Regions from separate parts of the Paenibacillus sp. FSL R10-2734 genome, predicted to be linked through region 1. Evidence: predicted binding sites of a transcription regulator. Region 1 holds the regulator's gene; each other region holds the start of a gene.

What was found. Region 1 encodes Rex, which represses fermentation and respiration genes when NADH is low (regulators of the CRP and FNR family bind a similar motif). Its sites were predicted from a motif close to TTGTGAAATATTTCACAA; they were not measured.
Region 2: scfA (six-cysteine ranthipeptide SCIFF) is a predicted target of Rex. The motif match lies at 1,940-1,957, and genes of this name have one in related genera.
Region 3: NSS67_RS01555 (phosphoketolase family protein) is a predicted target of Rex. The motif match lies at 2,602-2,619, and genes of this name have one in related genera.
Region 4: NSS67_RS31005 (flavocytochrome c) is a predicted target of Rex. The motif match lies at 1,785-1,802, and genes of this name have one in related genera.

Annotation. Positions count from the first base shown of each region.
Region 1 covers NZ_CP150170.1:2,956,202-2,960,357, forward strand. Annotated here, with positions in the region: gene dinG (ATP-dependent DNA helicase DinG) at 1-1,889, shown strand, start outside; gene NSS67_RS12890 (redox-sensing transcriptional repressor Rex) at 2,019-2,672, shown strand; gene NSS67_RS12895 (amidohydrolase) at 2,659-3,960, shown strand; gene NSS67_RS12900 (DUF5590 domain-containing protein) at 4,140-4,156, shown strand, end outside.
Region 2 covers NZ_CP150170.1:7,142,368-7,146,523, forward strand. Annotated here, with positions in the region: gene scfB (thioether cross-link-forming SCIFF peptide maturase) at 248-1,642, opposite strand; gene scfA (six-cysteine ranthipeptide SCIFF) at 1,765-1,914, opposite strand; partial or broken gene NSS67_RS30975 (hypothetical protein) at 2,399-2,967, opposite strand; gene NSS67_RS30980 (discoidin domain-containing protein) at 3,352-4,156, opposite strand, start outside.
Region 3 covers NZ_CP150170.1:333,570-337,725, forward strand. Annotated here, with positions in the region: gene NSS67_RS01555 (phosphoketolase family protein) at 106-2,487, opposite strand; gene NSS67_RS01560 (GntR family transcriptional regulator) at 2,780-3,502, opposite strand; gene NSS67_RS01565 (hypothetical protein) at 3,633-3,821, opposite strand; gene guaD (guanine deaminase) at 4,056-4,156, shown strand, end outside.
Region 4 covers NZ_CP150170.1:7,150,120-7,154,275, forward strand. Annotated here, with positions in the region: gene NSS67_RS30995 (response regulator) at 1-73, opposite strand, end outside; gene NSS67_RS31000 (sensor histidine kinase) at 42-1,679, opposite strand; gene NSS67_RS31005 (flavocytochrome c) at 1,904-3,694, shown strand.

The DNA.
Region 1 (4,156 bases):
AGCGAGATATTCCTTTGTTAACGCAGGTAGTTCCTTTTCCATTTAAAGCTGCGATTTTTAAAGGTAGAGGACATTATTTGTGTCTGCGTAAGTTTGAACATAAAATTAACAAAAAGGACTTTATAAGCCCAAGGGAAGACGCGCTTACTGCGGCTCAGATGATCGTATGGCTGACTCAAAGTGAATCTGGAGATGATGAAGAGCTCAATTTAAGCGGTCGAGGCGGTGATTTCTGGGAGACGGTTGCAAGTGATACCGATTCCTGTCTAGGCCGTTCGTGTCCATGGTTCCGCAAATGTTATTATCACCGGGCTAAGCACGAAGCGGGTATTGCTGACGTGGTCATTACGAACCATTCTAAGCTGTTCGCGGATGTTAAGGCGGGTCATCAGTTGCTCCCAGCTTATGAGCATCTTGTGATTGATGAGGCCCATCATCTGGAGGATGTAGCTGGCAAGCATTTAGGTATGCATATGAAGCATTTCACGGTGGCGCATACGCTATCGCGTCTTTACAAAGATAGTCGAAACGGCCAGCTTCCTACTCTTCGCCAAATGCTTCAGTCATCAGGCAGCGAGGAAGCTTCTGAATGGAGCGGAGTCATTGATAGAATCTATCCAGATCTGCTTACCATAAAAGAAACCTGGGATCTACTTAGTGACAAACTGTTCAGCCTTTTGCCGGAACGCAGTGATGCAGCGGCGGGAGAAGCTGGACAATTAGTTATGCGTTTACTTCCTGCTCGGAAACCGAAAGATTGGGATGAATTGGTTGCTTTAGAGAATACTATAAATCTGACATTAAGTGAAATTATCCGTAAGGGTGATAAAATGCTTAATGAGATGCGCGATCAAGAAGGCCAATCATCATCAGACAGTCTAGTTACCGATATTAGCGGCTTATTCAAGGATTTAGCTTCTATACGTGAGCAAATACGGTTTTTTATGGGATTAAACGACGAGAATGTAGTATATTGGCTGGAGGCGAATGGAAATTATCGCAGCAAATCGCTACAGATGTATGCCGTCCCTGTTGATGTAAGTACCCAGCTTAAGGATCTCTTCTTCGATAAGAAGAAAAGTATCGTGTTAACCTCAGCGACGCTCTCAGTCGATAAATCTTTTCAGTTTATGATTGATAATCTAGGATTAAATGAGGCTGCCGAAGAAGGGCGACTGATGACATCGCTACTACCTTCACCATTTAAATATCGGGAACAGGCACTGCTGGTTATTCCGCGTGATTTTCCTAGTGTGAAGGGTAGTGTGGGAGATGCACGTTTTGTGGATACACTCGTTCAGTCGCTAGCGGAAACGGCGGTAACAACCCGCGGGCGGATGCTTGTCCTGTTTACCTCTTACAAGATGCTGCGCCAGGTTTATGATCCTCTGAAAGAGGCTCTAGCCTCACAGGAGATTACGGTGCTAGGTCAAGGTGTGGAAGGGGGCAGCCGCAGCAAGCTTATCCGCCGTTTTCAGGACAGTGCAGCCTCAGTTCTGCTAGGAACAAGCAGCTTCTGGGAGGGTGTAGATATTCCGGGTGAAGCGCTAACCTGTTTGGCCATCGTGAGGCTCCCATTCCAACCGCCGAATCATCCACTAGCGGAAGCGAAGTCGGAGTTATTGCAAGCCCAGAAAAAGAATCCGTTCATGAAGTTGTCTGTTCCTCAGGCAGTTATTCGCTTTAAGCAAGGATTCGGAAGACTGGTACGGACAGCGCAGGATCGGGGTATTGTTATTGTTTATGACACAAGGGTTATAGAATCTCACTATGGGAAGTATTTCCTTTATTCACTGCCTGGCCCGAAAATGGAGCATATGCTAACGGATCAAATGGTTCCTCGTATAGCAGAGTGGTTGGAGGACGGAGGCGTTTCCCGAAACGTATAACTTCAGTTTGTGATCACTCTACAAATGAAGGGCGGTATAAGAATTAAGAATACCGCTCTTCATTGAGACGAGGTACGGAATTTTTGTTAGGATTTGAAAAAAAGTAATAACTAATTTAGGAGGCATATTATGAAATCGGATAAAATATCAGAAGCTGTCGTTCGCAGACTTCCTGTGTACTTGCGTTTTTTAAATGATCTTCAGAATCGTGAAATATTAACCGTTTCCTCTCAGGAGCTTGGTCAAAAGCTTGATCTAAATCCCGCTCAAATCCGTAAAGATTTGGCTTATTTCGGTGATTTCGGAAGAAAAGGTATTGGTTATGATGTTGCTTATCTTATAGAAAAAATTCGTCATATCTTGAAGCTTGATCAACAGCTGAATGTGGCTTTGGTAGGAGCAGGTAATCTTGGTCATGCCTTGTCTAATTACAACGCATATTTGAAGGATACCATGAAGATTACTGCTATATTTGACTCCTATGCCCCTAAGGTTGGGCGGAAAATCAACTCACTGACTGTGCAACCAATGGAGGAGCTGGCAAAGACGGTCCGCGAGCAAGGTATTCGAATTGGGATTATTACAGTGCCTAATTCAGAAGCGCAGAATGTTGCGGATATTCTCATTGAAGCAGGAATTGAGGCGATTTTGAATTTTGCGCCAGTGATTCTAAAAACACCACCGAATATCCGGGTTCATGCGGCCGATTTTACAACGGATTTGCAAAGCCTTGCTTATTACCTGAAAGACGGAAAGGAAGAAAGTAGAAATGAAGAGCAATAAAACTATAATCAAGGGCGGGCGTTTTCTAATTCCGGGAACGGATGAGCCGGTTCTGAGCGGATATATGACTATTGAAGATGATTTGATCACTTACATAGGAAAAGAAGAGCCTTTGATTGAAGATGGTGTGCAAGTGGTTGATGGCAGTCGTCTACTGTTCATGCCAGGTCTTGTAAACACACACGGCCATGCCGCAATGTCGTTACTACGTGGTTATGGAGACGATTTAGCACTTCAGGTGTGGCTTCAGGAGAAGATGTGGCCGATGGAGGAAAAGTTCACCGGAGAAGATGTATACTGGGGAACCTCCTTGTCTGTACTAGAAATGCTAAAGGGTGGGACTACAACCTTCTTGGATATGTATGATCATATGGACCGAGTAGCTGAGGTAGTCGAATTGTCAGGTATCCGTTCCGTACTGATGCGCGGCGTAATAGGCCTATGTCCAGAGGAAGTACAGAATCATAAGCTTGCGGAAGCGATTTCTTTTGCACGTAACTGGCATGGGAAGGCTGACGGCAGAATTACGACGATGATCTCACCACACGCCCCATATACCTGCCCACCGGACTTTTTTGTTAAGTTTGTACAGGCGGCACATGATTTGGATTTACCGATGCATACCCATATGTCCGAAACGAAACGTGAAGTGGAGCAGAATGTGGTGGATTATGGACTGCGTCCTGTAGCGCATCTTGAGAAGCTTGGAATGTTCACACGGCCGTCTATTGTTGCTCATGGCGTTCATTTGAATGATGAAGAGATCGAGATTCTGGCTCGTCATAATGTAGGTGTGTCACATAACCCAGGGAGTAACCTTAAACTGGCCAGTGGAGTGGCTAGAGTGCCGGATCTTCTAAAAGCTGGAGTGAAGGTGTCTCTGGGTACAGATGGCGCGGCAAGTAATAACAACTTGGATATGTTTGAAGAAATGCGTCTTGCAGCGCTCATCCATAAAGGTGTAAGCGGTGATCCTACGGCTGTTCCAGCTCCTGAAGCGCTGCGTATGGCTACGGAGTATGGCGCAAAGTCTATCTTTTTAAATGATGTGGGTAGACTCGCTGTAGGCATGAAAGCTGACTTTATCGCCATTGATATAGACCAGCCGCATTTGCTGCCACACACAGATCTGTTGTCTCATGCTGTATACTCTGCCAGTGCCAAGGATGTTGAGCATGTATGGGTGAACGGTAAACAAGTAGTGAAACAGGGACAATGCGTAACGCTAGATGAGGAAGCTATCCGTCGTAAGGCACAAGAATCCTTTGATGGTCTGCTCAAGCGCTAGTCTATAATAATAGTGAATAACTGAAAGGCTGTGACTTCTGCGTTTGCAAAAGTTACGGCCTTTTGTGTAAATATAGGAATTTATGACTAGATAATGTTGGATGGATATGAAACTTTGGATAAACATACGGGTGTGTTATATAATCAAAAAAGATATATTACTAGAAAGGGAGCTGCACCTTGAAGAAAAGGAAAAA
Region 2 (4,156 bases), 3.1 Mb from region 1:
CGCTTCCTTAATTGCAGTTACTACAGAAAAGAAGATTTCTATCCTATTATATCGACATTTCTCGGATAAAAGTTTATTTTTAGACAAATAAAACTATTGAATTGCGAATTCATTGTGCCTTTTGTCATATATATATTATTAAATTAAAGTAAAAACCCGGGATTTTCGCATTAAAAAAAACCGAGAAAGGACACTTCATTTAAAAGTGTCTATTTCTCGGTTATAGTGTATTCATCCGTTATTTTAATTAGTTAGGCTGTTCTTCCATCGCTCTAATGGATTCATCTACCTTCACCATCATGGAACATTCAACCCTCTTACGGAAGATGTCACAGCTGAAGTCATAGGTTCCGCCCAGGGAACCCGTCGCGTGCAGCGCATTGGCAGGACAACCGCCGCTGCAGTAGAGCTTCGCCCAGCAGTCCTTGCATTCCGGCTTCGAGTAGCAGTTGCTCTCTTTAAATTGACATTGCAGCTCAGGCTGTGTGATTCCATCCCAGAGGTTTCCCATGCTGTACTCTTCATCCCCTACGAACTGGTGGCAAGGAAAAAGCTCTCCCCAAGGGGTGACAGCAAGATATTCCGTTCCTGAACCACAGCCAGTAATTCTCTTTTGGATGCAAGGTCCTTCCGAGAGGTCTAGCATGTAGTGATAAAAGGTAAACCCTTTGCCTTGCTCACCACGCCCGATCATTTCCTTGGCGAGAATTTCGTACTGGTTGTATATCTCCGGGAGGTCCTCCTCGGTAAGTGCATAAGGTTCCTTTGGATCACAGATGACCGGCTCCATCGAGATCTTGTCAAAACCAAGGTCTGCGATATGAAAGATATCATTGGTGAAATCGACATTTTCACCAGTGTAAGTTCCTCGTACATAGTACTCTTGGTCCCCACGCTTACGAACGAATTCCTGGAACTTCGGAACAATATGATCGTAGCTGCCTTTTCCGTTAACCGTTTTGCGAAGTCGGTCATGAACCTCTTTTCTTCCATCCAGGCTTAATACGACATTGTACATTTCCTGATTTAAAAACTCGGTGACCTCATCGTTCAGCAGCATCCCGTTGGTCGTGAAGGTGAAGCGGAACTTTTTTTTGTATTCTTGTTCTTTGCTTCTTGCATAAGCTACGATTTGTTTAACTACTTTCCAGGCCAAAAGCGGTTCCCCGCCGAAAAAGTCGATGTCCAGGTTTCGATGATGACCCGAATTTTCAAGCAGGTAATCGATAGCTTTTTGTCCAACCTCATAGCTCATGATTGCCCGATCTCCGTTGTATTTCCCCTGGCTGGCGAAGCAATAGTCGCAGGATAGATTACAGGTATGCGCAACATTGAGGCAGAGCGCCTTAACATAAGTTTTTCGTTTTTTTAAATCGAGCGAGAGGTTCTCATACTCATCTTTTGTAAAAAGCTGTCCATCATTTTTAAGTTCCTCGATATCCGCGATGGTTTCTCGAATGTCGCTCTCGGAAATGCTGGAATCATCTTTATATTTATCCAACAGCGTTGTCACGATTTTTTCGGGGGAAGTTTTCTCATAATCCGCTATAATTTCATATGCTAGGTCATCAACAACATGCACCGAGCCACTATAGGTATCGAGCACGATATTGTATCCGTTTAGTTTATATTGATGAATCATACTTACTAATCAAGCTCCTTTTGCACACAAGTAGAAACGGCTTTGCCATCCTTTAGGGATAGTATCCATTTCTTAAAAATAGCCGCCCATCAGCAGAGCAATGGGCGGTAAAATTCCGAATCCTATCTGTTCATTGCATTTTCACACTTCTGGTTTGCAACGCCGCAGGAAGTTTTACAAGCGGACTGGCAAGATGTCTGGCATGCGCCGCATCCGCCGTGTTTTGCGGTATCCATCAGTTTGCGGGTGCTCAGTGTTACGATTCTTTTCACGATAAATAACTCCTTCTGTAATTTCTTGTGATCACTTTCACTTAATTTCCATGGAACATCGTAGCAACCTCACGTAAGTACGTCTATGATTCCCGTCACCTAGCAGAGCAGAGAGGGCTTAAACATAAGCATCAACGTTAATTTTCGTGCAGTCTTTCATGCTTGTGATCGTAGGATGCCGTAGAGGGAACCAGAGTCAGAGCAATGCTAAAAAAGTGACCAAAGAAACAAAAAAGAGACGGCAATGATGCCATCTCTTGAATAACGATTTTTCCTCATACTTGTCCGTAAAGTCCAATAAATATAAGGATCTCATAACACTGTATCCTTCCTTACCAGTAGAGCGACACTCTCCGATTCCATATGCACCATATGCGAACATCCCTCTCATTATCATGGCTATTGTTATGGTGGGAAGAAGTCGCGTAGAATTAGGGATTTTTGTAGGGAGTGTTTCTTGAATATTCAATGAAGTTATTTATTTTTATAATGTACTACGCCGTAGTTCATAAAAATATTGCACAATTGGATGCTTTAACTTCATCTTCTCGCTCATGTTTAAAATCCGCTTTTTTCCAACTCGTCTGTCCACTAAGGCTAGAATATTCAACAAGATATCGTCGCTTTCTAAGCTCTCCTCTATGGAAATAGATAAATACTTAGTAGCTTTAACAATAAAATTCGATTTACTTAATGACGTCTGTGCTGACAAAAGCTCCTTTGCAACTTCTGATATTTTTCTACTTCTTGCAATGACTATTAAACGATCCTCCGGGATGATCCCCTTGCTATCTTTTCTAACCGCTTCAATTTCTTCATGGTTGATAGGAATTTGAAGATCTGAATCATTCTTAATCTCCTGCTCTTCTGATACCATCTAATTGAGCTAGTTCTATCATTCATATTGAGTACGTTCTTTTTATCTACCGAAATATAACAACTCCCTGATTTATCAGGTAAATAACGGTAACTACTTGCGCGATATTCAACCCTGCCGTATAACGCAGGACAGAGAAAACTCTCCAGTTGTTGCTTCAATTTGCTCCAGGACATGTATCCTCCTATGTTTTATGTTATATATACCTGTTGAGGCAGTCGTTCTATTATACAATACATAATACGATCCCACTAAAACCTGAATCATATCTTGATATAATCTAATCCTCTATTTGTCACGCCTTTATTCAATTTCAGGCACGGGTTTATTATGGAGCTATACCCATTATGAAAGAAGAGATCCCGTCTTGTCATCACCTCTGTACATAGAAACAAGCCGATTAGGTATAGACCCCGTGGTCTGGCACCTAATCGGCTTGTTATGTTACGCCTCAAACGTTTTTACTTCGGTTATTAGTCTTACTCGGACAGATAATTCGATAACCGGTACAGGAAGTTTCAGCGCGGGTCGTATTGCTGCTTGGATGGTTTATTTCTCCATTACTTATCGTGACCTTTACCCGGGTTTTCTTTTGAGTATTCAAAGGTCACTTTTACAGGCTCGCTCATATAGCCAGTCGATAGATACGCCTCATTGGTTCCCTTTAAATTACCCGTAAGTTTGAATGTGAATTGGAAGCTTCCCGCGACTGTACTCTTCGTCTCATCTTCGAGATGAACCTTGCCTTTCGGATCAAGAACCTTCAACTTCACATTTGTAAGGACGCCATTCATCAACAATCCATCAATCGTTACTTTTTTCGCTTCCTCGTCAACCTTTACTTGTATGCCCTCAATGCCCTTCACGTCTACAGCGCCCGAGAGGTTATAGACACCAAACTCGTAGATGGAATATCCGTAATCGGTTGCTCTTTTTATGCCTTGTAACTTCATGTATCTTGTCTTGACCGGGTTGAACTGAATCGTTTCTTTGCCATCATGCGCAGGCATGACATTGATCCAGTTCTGCTTATCGTTCGACACAAGAAGTTTGTATTTATCGGCACGAGCATATTCCCAATCGATTCGAACCGTATCCATTTCCTTCACTTCATCGAGATCGACCAGGAACCAAGTATTGTCCACGTATTCGCTCGCCCATCTTGAAGCAGGGAATCCATCGACGGCTTTAGCCGGTGCATAATTCGCATTATTGCCTTCGGTCGACGAAGCTTCTACCGTTTTATTCTGCGCCAAATTGCCTATTAGGTAATAGACGCTTTCCTTCAGCGTATTGTACGCCTCATCTTTTATCGTACCCGCCTTCTTGAATTCATCCAGCTTTGCGTTAAAGCCTTGGAGATAC
Region 3 (4,156 bases), 2.6 Mb from region 1:
ATAAGGAAGATGGCTTCACAGGTTAAGATGAGCGATTTTCAAACCAGTGTAAAGCCAAAGTAAAAGACACCCACGGTGTCTTTTACTTTACTCATTACAATATACTTATTTCAATGGCGTCCATACCCAGTTCTCTACTTCTGGCAAATCTATACCTTCTTCACGAATGAATTGGTGATGTTTCTTCACGATAGCATCCATTTCATCTGCGATGGCTGTATGCTGATCAGCATCAGGCAAGCTCAGAACAACTTCCTTCGCGAGGTCAAAACGGTCCATTTGATTCAAGACACGCATATCGAATGGTGTTGTAATATCGCCATTCTCACGGTATCCGTGTACGTGCAGGTTATGGTTATGACGATCAAAGAACAAGTCTTTAATTAGACCTTCATACCCGTGGAAAGCGAAAATAACCGGTTTATCTTTTGTGAAAAATTGATCAAACTCTTCGTCAGATAAGCCACGCGGATCAAGCTTCTGGCTTCTCAGTTTCAGCAAGTCAACCACGTTGATGTAGCGAATCTTCAACTCAGGTAGTTTCTCATGCAGAATGGAGATCGCTGCTAAGCTCTCAATCGTTGGCTCTGTACCTGCAGAAGCGATGACAACATCCGGCTCTCCACCTTGATCGGTGCTTGCCCAGTCAATAGTCTTTAAACCCTTTTCAACCAGTTCCTGTGCTTCATCCGCACTAAACCATTGTGGACGTGGATGTTTGGAGGAAACGATCAGGTTGATTTTTTGACGATCGTTTAAGACCGTGTCAAAGACAGCCAGTAAGGAGTTCGCATCCGCTGGCAAATATTCACGGATAAATTCTGGTTTTTTATCAGCCAAGTGACCTAATAGACCTGGATCCTGGTGAGTGTAACCATTGTGGTCTTGTTGGAATACAGTTGAAGTTGCCACCACATTTAAGGATGGGATATCTGCACGCCAGCTTTGATCCGTTGCTTTACGCAACCATTTGAAATGCTGAGTGATCATGGAATCGACTACACGCAAGAAAGCTTCATAACTTGCAAAGAAACCATGACGACCAGTCAATACATACCCTTCCAGCAAGCCTTCTGCCTGATGCTCCGACAATTGTGAATCGATAACCCGACCATAAGAAGAGAGAAATTCATCATTGGGTTCTTTGATTTGATCTAGCCATTGACGTTTCGTTACTTCAAAGACAGGTCCTAGACGATTGGACATCGTTTCATCCGGTCCGAAAATTCTGAAATTGCGGTTCTCTTCGTTGAGAGAAATCACATCTTTCATGTATTTACCAAGCACGGCCATATCTTGTGCAATAACTTGACCTGGTGTGGAATTATCAAGTACAAACTTACGGAAATCCGGCAATTTAAGATCTTTAATTAGATTACCAGCATTGGTAACAGGGTTCATCCCCATACGACTGTTGCCTGTAGGTAGAATCTCCGCAATTTCAGCCTTCAAAGTACCGTTGTCGTCAAATAATTCTTCTGGTCTATAGCTATTCAACCACTCCAGCAATGCTGGGGCGTGTTTCATATTTTTTTGATCCACTGGAATTGGCACCTGATGGGCACGGAACGAATTCTCATTTGGTACACCGTCCCATTGCTTCGGACCTGTCCAGCCCTTAGGAGAGCGGAAGACCAGCATTGGCCAAACCGGACGAGTAAGATCATTGTTCTCACGCGCATTCTTTTGAATCGCTTCAATTCGTTCGACGATAGTATCGAGCACCTTCGCCATTTCTGGATGCATGAGATCAGGGTTTTCGCCTTCAACAAAGAATGGTTCCCAACCCATACCTGTAAAGTATGCTGTAATTTCTTCTTTCGATTGACGGGATAGGATTGTCGGATTACTGATTTTGAAACCATTCAAGTGCAAGATCGGCAGAACCGCACCATCCGTAACAGGGTTGATGAATCGGTTGGAGAACCATGAAGCAGCTAGGGGTCCAGTTTCAGCCTCGCCATCACCAACTACAACAGCCGAGATCAAATCTGGATGATCTAGTATGGCACCAACACCGTGAGATAAGGAGTAACCCAATTCGCCACCTTCGTGGATAGAACCAGGTGTTTCAGGAGCAGCATGAGAAGCAATCCCACCTGGGAATGAGAATTGTTTGAACAACTTCTTCATACCTGGGATATCTTGCGTAATTTGAGGATAAATTTCAGTGTAGCTACCATCGAGATAGGAGTTAGACACCATAACCTGACCACCATGACCAGGACCCTCAATATAGAACATGTTCAAGTCATATTTAGTAATGACCCGATTCAAATGGGCATAGATAAAGTTTTGGCCAGGAATAGTTCCCCAGTGTCCGATTGGCTTGATCTTTACATCTGCATCCTTCAGTGGTTCCTTTAACAACGGGTTATCCTTCAAATACAGTTGACCTACAGATATGTAGTTCGTCGCGCGCCAATAAGCATCGAGCTTTTCAAAATAAGTTTTTGATGAGTAATCAACTTCCATGGATAATACCATTTCTTCCACTCCCCAAATTCTTTTTATATTTACATTGCCGTATTACTTCTACAAGTACATCATACCGCCGCCAAAAATTAATTCAACCTTTCCAACAAATGATACGGTCCAATTATGTGAAAATATGAACATAGTATGAAAAACGGAGTAAATTCACTGTAAAAAACCTTTGATATTTAAATTTCTGTAAAAATATAGGATCATTTTTCGATGAGATTTATGGTCGGTAGCTCAACTATATTTTGTGCAAAATAAAAAAAATAAGACTGAGAAAAATTCCCCAGTCTTATTTTTAATCAACCGATACAAATGTATTAAATTTTAAAAATTTGTAGTGGAATCGCATATGCGAAAATTCAAAAGGTGTGCCATTATCCAAAAAGAAAATGCCTTCCATAATACTAACGGGCTCATTCTCCTGCAAATTCAGCAGTTCTTGATCATTGGAATCGGATGGTTCTGCAGATATTGATAAAAAGGATTTGGTAACCGCCAAGTTGCGCGAATCCTCCAAATAATTAAAAATAGATCCCTCGATAATCGTCTGATTTAAATTTTGTACGATTTTTATCGGGATATACCCTGTTTCAATCATAAAGGGCTCATCTTCAAAGAGACGTAATCGAACAATTTTGTAAACAAAGTCATGCGGCCCTAAAAACAAATCCCGCTGTAACTCTTCTGTTGGTGGGATGACCTCGAACTTCAACACTTTAATCTTAGGCTTCTTGCCATGCATATGAAAATTGTCGGTAACGCCTAAATTAGAGCCTTCGTAGTTAAAAATAGATTCATTTTTTATGTATAACGGGTTAATAAAGGTTCCTGAACCACGTTTTTTAAAAATAATGCCGGCATTCGCCATTTTAGTCAGAGCACTTTTAATGGAACTACGACTCACTTGATAAGTCTCACTGAGACTCCGTTCATCCGGTAATTTCATATCAGGAAACTGCCCAGCAAAGATTTTCATTTTTAGATCATCAATAATTTGCTTGTAGACAAACTGTGTCATGAGGTACTCCTTTTAAGGTGATTACATGTTTATTTCAATCTTTACTATAACATAATAACTAAGCAGTTTATACGATTACACTCATGACTTATTAATCCACCGGATGGATCGGATTCTAGAAATCTGTTCGTTATTTTCGGCGGCGAATGTTCATGCGATTATACATCACTAAACCGGCGATGACCATGCCCAGCGTACCTATACTACTAGCCACTTCGGATGTCAACCCAATCAAAATACACAGGTTAGTAACCAAGCTTCTCGTAAGCAATGCGACAGCAATTAGCATAATTGGACGCATAATATTATATCTTTTCATTTCAGTAACACTCCTAACCTATTTTTCTTAAGCGCTTAACCTAATTAATCTATATGTATTATAGCATAAGTAAGTAACCGCATACATTTTACGTAATGATAACAATTTCGGTCTAATTAGAGATTATCTCAGCATCCAATGTTCGTTTTTGTTCGACTTTAGGTATAGACTTATCGTTTTTTACGGATTATAATAACAAACGAACACCAAAAGACGAACATTAAGGCGGATATTATGATTGAATATATGCAATTATTCCTAGGTACTTCATTTTCAAGCAAATCACCAAGGGAAATTCAAATTTTAAAAGACCACCTCTTTTGCATTAATACAGA
Region 4 (4,156 bases), 3.1 Mb from region 1:
CCTCAATGTATTGTCGCAAGCCTTTGCGAATGATCGTTTCATCATCGACGATGACAATCTTCCACAACTTCATTCCACTCCCCTTCCAAAGGTATACGAATGACCATAACGGTAATGCCATCTTCGCTCTTCACTGCAAGGCCATATGGCACCCCGTAAGCTAGTCGAATGCGATGGTTCACACTGTATAGCCCAAAGCCTGTGGCAGAACGATCATATTTATCATCAAGAAGGGCTTGATTCATCTGTTCAAGCTTCTCTTCAGGAATCATAACCCCATTATTTTCAACCTTAATGACCAAATAATCGACCTGTTTATATGCTGTAATCGAAATTTTGCACTTTTGATCCCCAAGTGGCTTAATCCCGTGATAAATCGCATTTTCCACCAACGGCTGCAGCATGAAGCGAACGACTTGGCACTGAGCAAGCTTTTCATCATATCGAAGCTCATAGTCCAGAATCTCCTCATATCGCACGCCTTGAATATGAAGATAACTCTCGACGTGGTACAACTCCTGATCAAGCAGAATGTAGGGACTGCCTGTGCCAAGCCCTAATCGGAAATACGCGCTAAGCGCTTCCACCATCTCCACCACATTGTCTGCTCCATGTTCCATTGCCATCCACTGGATCGTATCCAATGTGTTGTATAAAAAGTGCGGCTTGATCTGCTCATGAATCAGTCTGAGTTCCATCTCCTTTCGGTCCTGCTCCACAGCGTATAATTGAACAAGCATGTCATTGAAGCTTCGCCCAAGATCACCGATCTCATCCGAGCGCGTAACATCTGCTCGTATGGTTTGGTTGCCGTTCTGCACATTTTCCATTACCTGGCGAAGCGACTGAATTGGACGAATAATGGAAGAAGCAAGCAGCATCAGAAAGACGATAAACGCACTACCGATAAGAACGCCTACCAGCAATGCAGTCCGCTGGGTTTTGATCACCGCTAGCGATAGACTTGAATTCGGTACTTCGAGTACTAGCTTCCAGCCTTCCACATTTAGAATTGGAGCCTCAAATACACTCATGTTCTTCTTATCTGCTGTATCCTCCGCTCCATCTCCTTCACCCAGCTCTCTGCAATCGACGATAAGCTGGCCTGACTGGTCATATAGCATTACATCTTGAGCAATCTCCTTCATCTTCTTGACGGAGACGGCTGCGGCAATATAAGCTACCTCATCATTCACCGATGGATTCACGCGATAGAGAATGACGACGATTTCGGCTGCATTCGCTTTGGATACGATCGGATTGCTCACCACATAATTGGAATCTGAATTTTGCAGTAGTTTTCGATAGTAGGGTCGGTTTAGTATCGAAAAAGGCTTGTCCCTTGCTGACCAGGAATTTCCGTGAATATCCACCACGCGTATGGATTCGTACTCTACTTGCTTCTTCGCCTCGAACTTATCGATCTCTTGCAGCAAATCATCTCGTGTCCAATGGTGGTCCGAAGCTAGAGAAGCAAACATGTCTATCTCACCGATGCGCTGATTAAACCAATAATCGATCTGGTCGCTGCGTGCAGTAACCACTTGCTGCGTTAAGTTCTTATTCAAAGGGACAACCGTATGGTTCATCTCCAAATATATTGTTACAAGCAATGCAACGAACAGCAGCAAGAAGCAGCCTCCTGCAATTAACGTAATTTTTAAGTGAATTGATTTCATTGTAATCATAGCCCTTCACAATATCCGTTTCTTACATGCCCGAAAAAGACAAAAAAACGCTAATCTGTGCAAATACATAATGCTGTACTAAATCTATAATAGGTCTTGTGCATATTTTCACATGAAATACCATTCATGTCTAGGCTAGAGATAAAGGATTTGCCTAGCAAATCTTCCTCTCCCTAGTGTATGTAACCAATTCACAACAGAATGAAGGAGATATTATGCAAACTCACACGAAAAAGCTGTTATCTATTCTACTAGTCCTCAGTCTTATGTTCACGCTTGCTGCCTGCGGCGGTAAAGATGCAGCACCCGCTGCAGATGCAAACGGAGTTCAAGTCTTTGAAGGAGTTGGGCAAGGTAAACATGGCGATATTAAAGTACAAGTTTCCTTATTAGATAACAAGATCACTGACATTAAAGTAACAGAGCATAAGGAAAATGAAGTACTTGCAGAACCTGTTTATACGCAGCTCAAGGAAGATGTCATGGCAACTAACAGCGCAAAAGTTGATGCCATTAGCGGATCTACGGTTACAAGCAAAGGATATCTCGAAGCAATTCAAGATGCAATTACGAAGTCTGGACTTACCCTTGTCGCTGGCGCTGCAGTCAGTAGAAGCAAAGACAAAGAAGAAGTCGAGCAAACCTATGATGTTGTCGTCATCGGTGCCGGGGGTGCTGGCTTTAGTGCGGCTATCGAAGCGAAGAGCGCTGGAGCTAATGTAGTTCTACTCGAGAAAATGCCAGCTGTTGGCGGCAACACATTGATCTCCGGTGGTGAGATGAATGCGCCGGACAACTGGGTTGAACGTGCTCTTGGCATCACAGATGACACGGCTGATTTGTTCTATAATGATACGATGAAAGGCGGAGACAACCTCGGGGATCCAAAGATGGTTCGTATTCTTGCCGACAATGCTCTATCATCTGCCGAATGGCTGCGCGATGATATCAAGGTAGAGTTCTTACCTGATCATCTGTTCCAATTTGGAGGCCATTCCAGAAAACGTGCGTTGATTCCTGTAGGTCATACAGGTGCTGAATTGATTACCAAGTTAAAAGCCAAAACAGACGCTGACCGAATCACGATCAAAACGAATATGAAAGCCGAAACCTTGTTGAAGGACGAAAGCGGAAAAGTAACCGGTGTAACTGCGACTTCGGGTACTGGCGACAAGATCACATTCCATGCGAACAAAGGCGTCATCATCGCTACTGGTGGTTTTGGATCCAATGTAGAGATGCGTAAAAAGTATAACCCTAAAATGGATGAAAAATATATGTCTACCGATACACCAGGATCTACAGGTGACGGTATCGTTATGGCAGAAACGATTGGCGCCAAACTGACAAACATGGAGAATATTCAAACGTATCCAATCTGTAATCCTGAGACAGGTGTTATTTCCCTGGTTGCAGACTCCCGCTTCGATGGTGCGATCCTGATTAACCAAGAAGGCAAGCGCTTCGTCGAGGAATTAGAACGTCGTGACGTTATTTCTAAAGCAATTCTTGCCCAAACGGGCGGATATACGTATCAATTATGGAATCAAGGCATTGAGGATATCGGTAAAACGATCGAAGTTCATCAAGACGAATACGATCAACTCGTTAAACAAGGCTTGCTCTTTAAAGCCGATACGATTGAAGAGGCGGCTGATTTCTTCAAAATTGACGTGAACACTTTGAAAGAAACGATTAATAAAGTAAATGATTATGCGAAAACAGGTAAAGACCTTGATTTCAAACATCGCGGTGGATTGAAATCTCTTGAAAAAGGCCCTTACTACATCGAAAAAGCTGTACCATCCGTTCACCATACAATGGGCGGATTGGTGATCGACGAGAAGACTCGCGTATTGAATGAAAAAGGCGAAGTCATCCCTGGGCTGTTCGCTGCAGGTGAAGTAACAGGGGTTATTCATGGTGCAAACCGTCTTGGCGGTAATGCCATCGCTGATATATTCACATTCGGCCGGATTGCAGGCAAACAAGTTGTAGCAGAGTAATCTTATGTTTGTGTAACTGCTCTATTAATAAGTTAGCCTTAAAAACGTGCAAGATAGTTTGTAGAGTGCAGGTTGAATGCTAACTTTCAAGTTGCCCTCTATGACATAGCAAACCGCCCTGTCAGCAACATTGCGAACAGGGCGGTTTTTTATGGTGGAGCCTAGGGGCTACGCTCGTCTAACTCGCTGCTCTTTTATCGTTCTCCGTTAGTGGAATTAAAATTGCCCATTTCTTTTCTGGTACTATCACTAAAACTATAGCAATTATTTAGTGTCTACTTGACAAGGGTTCCTTCAAATTTCCTAGTGTCTTCTTTACATCAGGCTCAAATCCGGTAGATTTTCACATCAATTTCACATCAAGTCTGATCTCCTCTATCTGTGCCTCCAATGTTTCAATCTGTACCACACTGGAAAACTCAAGTAAGTAAAGGGGGTTGAATCACTGTTACATCCCTCACC